2 regions of the Micromonospora sp. NPDC005413 genome follow, and region 1 is predicted to be linked to the other one. Evidence: riboswitches for the same ligand, from Rfam matches in the RefSeq annotation. Region 1 holds a riboswitch; the other holds the start of a gene.
The links. Region 1 has a riboswitch for thiamine pyrophosphate ahead of thiE (thiamine phosphate synthase). Riboswitches for the same ligand answer to the same signal wherever they lie in the genome.

Region 1 (4,388 bases):
ACGGCCCTTCGGGTTGGTGACGGTGAGCTGGGCGGTGAAGCTGCCCGCCGTCGCGTACGTGTGCGTCGGGTTGGCCTCGGTCGAGGTCTGCCCGTCGCCGAAGGTCCAGGCGTAGGTGAGCGCGCCACCGTCCGGGTCCCGGGAGCCGGCGCTGGAGAAGGTGACCGTCAACGGTGCCGGCCCCGAGGTCGGGGTGGCGGCCGCTGCCGCGATCGGCGCGCGGTCACCGGCCGTGTAGTCGATCCGGTAGACGCCGGAGTTGTCGTTGTTGCCACCGAAGCCGCTGCCCCACTCGATCAGGTACAGCGCGCCGTCCGGGCCGAACTCGAAGTCCATCGGCCGGACCATGCTCATCCCGGTGAGCAACTGGTTGATGTCCACCAACGACTTACCGTCGGCGGTCAGCTGCATCGTGTACATCTTCGACTGGTTCCACTCGCCGAGCAGCGCCTTGCCGTCGTAGTAGGCCGGCCACTTCCGGTTGGAGTTGAGGTCGGCGTCGTACCGGTAGACCGGGCCGCCCATCGGGGCGCCGCCGCCGCCGATCTCCGGGTACCGCGCGTCACCGGCGTACCCGTAGTCGACGGTCGCCGGAACGACCGGCGGGAGGTTGGTCAGGCCGGTGTTGTTGGGCGAGTTGTTCACCGGCGCAGCGCAGTCGAACTTCGCGCCGCTCGGACCGGACGGGAACGTGTAGTCGTTGTACGCCTCGTTCGTCCCCGTGCAGTACGGCCAGCCGTAGTTGCCGGGGGTGACGACGTTCCACTCGACCAGGCCCCGGGGGCCCCGGGTCGGGTTGTCCGCGTTGGCGTCCGGGCCGTAGTCCGCGACGTACAGCGTGTTGGTCTTCGGGTCCGTGCCGATCCGGAACGGGTTGCGGAAGCCCATCGCGTAGATCTCGGAACGGGTCTTCTCGGTGCCCGGCGCGAAGAGGTTGCCCGACGGGACGGTGTACGTGCCGTCGTCCTCCGGGTGGATCCGGATCACCTTGCCGCGCAGGTCGTTGGTGTTGCCGGAGGTGCGCTGCGAGTCGTAGTCCTGGCGGCCCGGCCGCTCGTCGATCGGCGTGTACGCGCTCGACTCGAACGGGTTGGTGTTGTCACCGGTGGCCAGGTAGAGGTTGCCCTCACCGTCGAAGGTCATGCTGCCGCCTGCGTGGCAGCAGGTGTTGCGCTGGGTGTCGACCCGCAGCACCTGCTTCTCACTGGCCGGGTCGATGGTGTCGCCGGTCACCGTGAATCGGGACAGCAGGTTGCGGGCGACCCCGTCGTTCGGGGCGTAGTAGAGATACACCCACTTGTTGGTGGCGAAGTCAGGGTCGAGCCGGATGCCGATGAGGCCGTCCTCGTTGCCGGTGAAGACGTCCAGGTCGACGGCGGTGACGGTGCTGCTGGTGTCCGGCTTGACGATCTGCACGCGACCGTCGCGCTCGATGTAGAAGACCCGCCCGTCGGGGGCGATGTCCAGCTCCATCGGGTTGCTGGTGTTGCTGTCCAGCGTGACCTTCTCGAAGTTCGCGGTCTTCGAGGCGCCGCAGTCACCGGCCTCGACACCGGCCGCGGTCCGGATGCCGCCGAGCAGGTGGGAGAGGAACTCGGGCTCGGCGTACGACTCCCGGGTGTGCCCGCCTCCGGTGTACCAGGATCGGCCACCGTCGAAGTCCTGGCACCAGGCGATCGGGTGGTCGGCACCCATCGCGCCGGCGCCCGCGGTGTAGCTCTTCTCGTCCAGGCTGGCGAGCACGTGCACGTCCGGCCGGGGGTTGGTCTGGTAGTTGTACCACTCGTCGAACCGGGACCAGCGGTCCGGCAGTTCGGCCGTGGACGGGTGGGCGTGGTCCTCCACCTTGACCGTGGCCTGCTGGTTCGCCGGGTGGTTGGCGAAGTACGCGCCGACCAGATCGCCGTACCAGCCCCAGCTGTACTCGGTGTCCGACGCGGCGTGGATGCCGACGTAACCGCCACCGGCACGGACGTAGCGCTCGAACGCCGCCTGCTGCTCGGCGTCGAGGACGTCACCGGTGGTGGAGAGCCAGATCACCGCCTTGTACTTCGCCAGGTTGGCGTCGCTGAATGCGGCACCGTCCTCAGAGTTGTCCACGGTGAATCCGTTGGCGACGCCGAGCTGTTGGATGGCGGCGACCCCGGTGGGGATGGAGTCGTGCCGGAAGCCGGCGGTCTTGGAGAAGACGAGGACGGAGAAGGGATCGTCGGCGGCCTTTGCCGGCTTCGGCACCACCTGGGTGACCGGGGCTGCGGCGGGCGCCTCTCGCGGGGGGACCTGCGCGGCGGCCGGAGCCGCCTGCGCGGGCATGCCGAACAGGGTCGTCGAGGCGACAGCCAGGGAGATCAGAGTCGCGGTGATGGGTACGCGGGCACGACGAGAACGGGGCACGCCGCCTCCTATGTCGCAGTGGACAGGGATCGCGGGGCCGGCTCGCCGAAGACCGTCCCGGATGGAGCCGGTGGTGACACCGTGCCAGGGTGTCCACACCAGCATTTTGTCGAATCGCTAAACAAATTAATTCGGCTTGCCCAATGTCCGGCAAGATGCCGGCGGGTAACGGTTCTGCAACGGCAGGCGACATTCCGAACAGGACCACATGAAGTGCCCCATGTATCTCGCTCTTTTCGGCGCGGTCCGGCCCACCGGCCGCCGCCGCCCCCGCCTTGGCAGACCGGAGGATCTGTCGTACGGTGACACGCAAGTAACCCACGGGAGTCCGGTGTACCGGGCTGAGAGGGGGGCTGACAGCCCCCGACCGTCGAACCTGATCCGGGTAATGCCGGCGCAGGGAGGAGCGTTGCCGTGCCGTCCCTAGGACGACTGCATCTGATCACCGACACCCGACCCGGGCGGGACCCACTCACCGTGGTCCGGGCCGCCCTCACGGCGGCCCGCGCCGACCTGGTGGTGCAGGTCCGGGTCGAGGATTCCGCCACCGACCGCGAGGCGTACGACCTGGCCCAGCTGGTGCTGGCGCTCTGCACGCCGTACGGGGCGACCTGCCTGGTCAACGACCGGTTGCACGTGGCGCTGGCGGTGGGCGCCGCCGGCGGGCACGTCGGAGCGGACGACCTGCCGGTCGCCGCCGCCCGCCGGGTGCTCGGCCCCACCGGCGTGCTGGGAGCCACCGCCCGCGGGCCGGGAACGGCGACCGAGGCCGTCACGGCGGGAGCCAGCTACCTGGGCGTCGGGCCGTGCCACACCACCAGCACCAAGTTCGGCCTGCCGGACCCGATCGGCCCTGCGGGGGTACGCGCGGTCACCGACGCCGTTGACGTGCCGGTCATCGCGATCGGCGGAGTGACCGCCGCCCGGGTGCCGGCTCTGCGAGCCGCCGGGGCGTACGGGGTGGCGGTCGTCGGTGCCCTCTCGGCTGCCGCCGACCCGGCGCGGGCGACCGCCGAGCTGATCGAGGCCCTGACGTGCTGACCGGCCGGTTCCCGTCACCGCGATCGAGCGACCGGGCCCGGCCGGACGTGGCGGTGGTGGGAGCGGGGCCGATCGGGCTGGCCATCGCCTGGCGCTGCGCCGCCCGTGGGCTGCGGGTGGCGGTGCACGATCCGGCGTCCGGCTCGGGGGCGTCGGCGGTCGCCGCCGGCATGCTCTCCCCGGTCGCCGAGGCGTACTTCGGTGAGCGGCAGCTGACCGGGCTGCTGCTGGCGTCCGCCGCCCGCTGGCCGGAGTTCGCCGCCGAGCTGAGCGAGGCGACCGGCGCCGAGATCGGCTACCGGACCGAGGGCACCCTGATGGTCGGGCTGACCGGCGACGACCTGGCCGAGGCGCGCCGGCTCTGGGCGTACCAGCAGGGGTTGGGCCTGCCCGTGACCCCTCTGCGCCCCAGCGAGCTGCGCGACCGCGAGCCGGCGCTCGCCCCACGGGTGCGCGGCGGCGCGCTCGCGCCCACCGACCACCTGGTCGACCCCCGATTGCTGGTGCCGGCGCTGCGGACGGCCGCGCAGCGGGCCGGCGCGGTGCTCGTACCGCAAGCGGTTCACCAATTGTCCGAGGTGGACGCACGGATCACCGTGGTCGCCGCCGGCTGCGGGGCCGCCGCACTCACCAGCCTGCCCGTGCGGCCGGTGAAGGGCCAGATCCTCCGGCTACGCGCGCCCGATGGCGGCGCGCCGGGCTTCCGACACGTGATCCGGGGGTACGCCGACGGCGAACCCGTCTACCTGGTGCCCCGCGCCGACGGCGAGGTCGTGCTCGGCGCGACGGTCGAGGAGCGGTCGGACACCACGATCACCGCCAGTGCCGTGCAGCGCCTGCTCCGTGCCGGCATCGACCTGCTGCCCGAGCTGGCCGAGTACGACCTGGTCGAGGCGATCGCCGGGCTGCGCCCGGGCACCCCGGACAACGCGCCCATCCTCGGGCCGCTGCCC
Region 2 (4,388 bases), on a different contig from region 1:
GCCGATCGTCTCGGTCACCACGGTCAGGTAGTCCTCGGCACTCACCGTCATGCGTCCTCCGTTGTCCGGTTACGGGCCAGCCAGCGCACCGCGAAGTCGACCGCAGCCCGCTGGCGCATCAATTTGCCGGTCCCAGCGCCAACCGCTGCGCGGCGAGGGAGCGCCGGATGCCCAACCCGCTGGCGTCCGTCGTCACGGTGGCCCTCCCTCGCTGACCTGCACGGCTCAGGCCGTTCCGCCGGCTCGCGCCAGGATCGCCTCGGCGAGCGGGCCGGGCGCCGCGTCCGGGATCCAGTGACTCACCCCGGTCAGCTGCACGAAGCGGTAGTCGCCGGTGACGTTCGCCGCGCACGCCTCGGCGGCGGTCCGGCCGATGGCGACGTCCCGGTCACTCCAGACGTACGTGGTGGGCACCGCGACCGGGCCGACGGCGGCCAGGTCGGCGCGGGACATCGCCCGGTACCAGTTCAGGGCGACAGTGAGCGCCCCCGGCTCGCGCATCGGGTTGGCGTAGCGGTCCACCCGGGACGCGTCGCCCACCCCACCGAGCAGCTTGCGCAGCGCGGTCGCGTTCCAGGCCAGCAGCACCTTCTCCGCCTTGCCCGGCTTGCGGAACAGCGCAATGTACGACGAGCGGGCCTTCTGCTGGCCGTCGGTGGCCAGGGCGTGCGCCATGGCGGCCGGATGCGGCACGGACACCCCGGTCAGCGTGCGGACCCGATCCGGGTGCTGGGCGGCGACTGCCCAGGCCACGATCGCGCCCCAGTCGTGGCCGACCAGGTGCACGGCGTCCAGCCCGAGGGCGTCGAGCACGGCCACCACATCGGCGACCAGCTCGGGGATCCGGTAGTCGGCCACCGCCGTCGGCCGGGCGCCCGGCGAGTATCCGCGCTGGTCCAGCGCGTACGTGCGCAGCCCGCCCGCGTGTAGCGCCGGCACCACGTCGTCCCATTCACCGCTGTGCTGAGGGAAACCGTGCAGCAGCAGGACGGGTACGCCGTCCGCAGGACCGCCGGTTGTTACCTCGAACGTGAAACCTCGCGCGTCGACCCGCATGATCGGAAGCGTACCCAGCCGACGACGAGCCGGTTGCTCCCCGCAGGTCAGGCGGATGCCCTCCTGGGCCAGCAGCCCGGTCGGTGTTAGCGTCAGCGAGACAACTTCATATCCGACAGGGGAGCGCACAGCGCTGAGAGTGCGGGCACGCCCGCAGACCCTCGAACCTGATCTGGGTAATGCCAGCGCAGGGAGTTCGGTCGACCTCCAGCCGCGCCGCAGTCCGGTGCCACCGGACGCGGCGTGCGTCTTCTCCTGGTTCGCACTCAGAACTGGGAGTAACACATGAAATCCACCACCGACACCAACCGTTGGCGCACCATCGACATCGTGGTCGCCTCGGTGATCGCGGTCGCCTTCGGCGTCATCTTCTGGGCCTGGGGCCTGATCTGGAGTGCCACCGAGGGTGCGTTCGCCTTCTTCCCGCCGGCGCAGACGCTGCTCTACGGCGTCTGGCTGATGCCGGCCGTGATCGGCGGTCTGGTCATCCGCAAGCCCGGCGCCGCGCTCTACTGCGAGACGGTGGCCGCGGTCCTCTCCGCGCTGCTGGGCAGCCAGTGGGCCGGCACGGTGATCCCGCAGGGCATCGTGCAGGGCATCGGCGCCGAGCTGGCGTTCGCCGCCTTCCGGTACCGGTCGTTCCGCCTGCCGACCGCAGTGCTGGCCGGCGCGTTGACCGGTCTCAGCGCCGCGTTGTTCGACTTCTTCATCTGGAACGTCGACTACGCGCTGACCGACTACCGCATCCCGTACGCGCTGCTCACCATCGTCAGCGCCACCGTGATCGCCGGTGCCGGCGGCTGGTTGCTGACCCAGGCCCTGGCCAAAACCGGCGTCCTGGACCGCTTCCCGGTAGCCCGGGACCGCGCCCTGATCTGACCCACCTGGCCGCGTTGATCAAGAGGTTTGCGTCAACGAGAAGCGATTTTCTGACGCAAACCTCTTGATCACCGGACGGTGGGTGGCCGGCGGGGACCTGGTGGGGCGGGAGGGGGGTGGGGGTTGGTGGGCGGGGTACTGCTGCGGGGATTTGGGTGGCGGCACGCTGGGCGGCGCGCCTGGGCGGTGCGCGGGGTTGATCTGCGGGTCGAGGCTGGGGAGCGGGTTCTGCTGCTCGGGCCTTCGGGGGCCGGCAAGAGCACCCTGCTCAGCGCGCTGGCCGGGCTGCTTCCCGAGGACTCCGGCGAGCAGGAGGGCACCGTCGAGATCGACGGGCTCGACCCGCGCAAGGGGCGCGAACGGGTCGGCATCGTCTTCCAGGACCCGGAAACCCAACTGGTGATGGCCCGCTGCGGCGACGACGTCGCGTTCGGGCTGGAGAACCGGGGCGTTCCGGCCGACGAGATCTGGCCACGGGTGGACGAGGCACTGCACCGGGTCGGCTTCCCGTACTCCCGGGACCGCAACACCGCCGCGCTCTCCGGCGGCGAGCAGCAACGCCTCGCCCTGGCCGGCGCGCTGGCCCTGCGCCCTGGCCTGTTGCTGCTCGACGAGCCGACCGCCAATCTCGACCCCGCCGGTGCCGACCTCGTCCGGCAGGCGGTGGCCAGCGCGCTGGACGCCGACACCACGCTGATCCTCGTCGAGCACCGGGTCGCCGAGGCACTACCGCTGGTCGACCGGGTGGTCGTCCTGGACCCCGGCGGCGGGGTCCGAGCGGACGGTACGCCAGCGGCGGTCTTCGCCGCACACGGTGCCACCCTGGCCGCCGAGGGCGTGTGGGTGCCCGGTCACCCGGTCGCGCCCCGGCCAGCCACCTCCGCTCCCGGAGAACTCCTGCTCACCGCCGACCGGCTCGGCCTGCCGCCCCGGCTGGGCTCCACCGACCTGGGGGTACGCGCCGGCGAGGCACTCGCCGTACGCGGACCCAACGGCGCGGGCAAGTCCACCCTGGCGTTGCTGCTCGGCGGCCTCCTCCGCCCGGGCACCGGACGCGTCACCGCGTCCGCCGAGCTGGCCGGGCCGGATCACCGCACTCCCCCGCACCGCTGGCGAGCGCCCGCGCTGGCCCGGCGGATCGGGTCGGTCTTCCAGGATCCGGAGCACCAGTTCGTCACCAGCACCGTCTTCGACGAGCTGGCGCTCGGCCCGCGCCGGACCGGTCAGCCCGAGGCGGCCGTCAAGGAGACCGTGGCCGGGCTGCTGGAGCGGCTGCGACTGACCCGCCTCGCCGCTGCCAACCCGTACACCCTCTCCGGTGGTGAGGCGCGGCGGCTGAGCGTCGCGACCGCCCTGGCCACGGCGCCCCGCCTGCTGATCTGCGACGAACCCACCTTCGGCCAGGACCGGCGGACCTGGCGGGAGTTGGTCGACCTCTTCGCCGACCTGCGCGACGCCGGGCACGGCGTGGTCGCGGTCACCCACGACGCGGATTTCGTCGCGGCGCTCGCCGACCGCACCGTCACCCTGCAACGAACCGTGACCGACCCGGACGGCACCCGATGATCAGCATTGAGCCGATCGCCGCGCCCGACGCGCCGTTGGCCCGTCGTAACCCCGTGGCGAAGGTCGCCGCCGCGCTGGTCTTCTCGTTCACCCTGCTGGCCACCCTCGACCCGGTGGCCCCGGCGATCGCCATCGCACTCGAACTCGCCGTGCTGCCGCTGTTCGGCATCCGCTACCGGGTGCTGGCCCGGCGGGCCTGGCCGCTGCTGCTCAGCGCCGCCGGCATCCTGGTCACCCTGGTGCTCTTCGCCGCCGACCGGTCCGGCCGGGTCCTGCTGGACGTGGGGCCGGTGCTGGTGAGCACCGGCGTGCTGCTCACCGCGCTCGGCCTGGTGCTGCGGGTGTTCGCGGTGGCCCTGCCCGGTGTGATCGTCTTCGCGACCACCGACCCCACCGACCTGGCCGACGCGTTGATCCAGAACGTGAAGGCGCCGGCCCGGTTCGCCATCGGGGCACTGGCCGCGTTCCGTCTGGTGCCGCTGCTCGGTCAGGAATGGCAGATGATCAGCATGGCCCGGCGGGCGCGGGGCGTCGACGCGGGACACAACCCGGTGGCGAAGCTGCGGCTGTTCGCCTCCACCGCGTTCGCGCTGCTGGTCGGAGCGATCCGCCGGGGCACCCGGCTGGCCGTCGCGATGGACGCGCGCGGCTTCGACGGCGACACGCCTCGGACCGTGGCCCGCCGCCAGCGCTTCGACCGCGCCGACGGGCTGCTCATCGCCGGGGCGGTCGCCCTGGCCGGCGCCGCCCTGACAACAAGCGTGCTACTCGGCACCTTCCGCCCCCTGATCAGCTAACGCCCGCCCACCCGGCGCCCCGCCGCGAACCGTCGCGTTCGAAGGCCAACCCGCCGAAATAACCGAGCAGCCCGCAGTACAGCGCCCAGG

Region 2: it holds a riboswitch for thiamine pyrophosphate, as region 1 does, so the genes downstream of both, ABZS37_RS30900 (ECF transporter S component) here and thiE (thiamine phosphate synthase) in region 1, are expected to answer to the same signal.

The regions. Positions count from the first base shown of each region.
Region 1 is NZ_JBEXEV010000002.1:599,193-603,580, reverse strand. It holds gene ABZS37_RS05560 (ThuA domain-containing protein) at 1-2,394, opposite strand, end outside; TPP riboswitch at 2,705-2,814, shown strand; gene thiE (thiamine phosphate synthase) at 2,809-3,435, shown strand; gene thiO (glycine oxidase ThiO) at 3,432-4,388, shown strand, end outside.
Region 2 is NZ_JBEXEV010000049.1:25,251-29,638, forward strand. It holds gene ABZS37_RS30890 (SIS domain-containing protein) at 1-51, opposite strand, end outside; gene ABZS37_RS30895 (alpha/beta fold hydrolase) at 226-1,056, opposite strand; TPP riboswitch at 1,164-1,268, shown strand; gene ABZS37_RS30900 (ECF transporter S component) at 1,342-1,935, shown strand; gene ABZS37_RS30905 (ABC transporter ATP-binding protein) at 2,062-3,501, shown strand; gene ABZS37_RS30910 (energy-coupling factor transporter transmembrane component T) at 3,498-4,298, shown strand; partial or broken gene ABZS37_RS30915 (DedA family protein) at 4,330-4,388, opposite strand, start outside.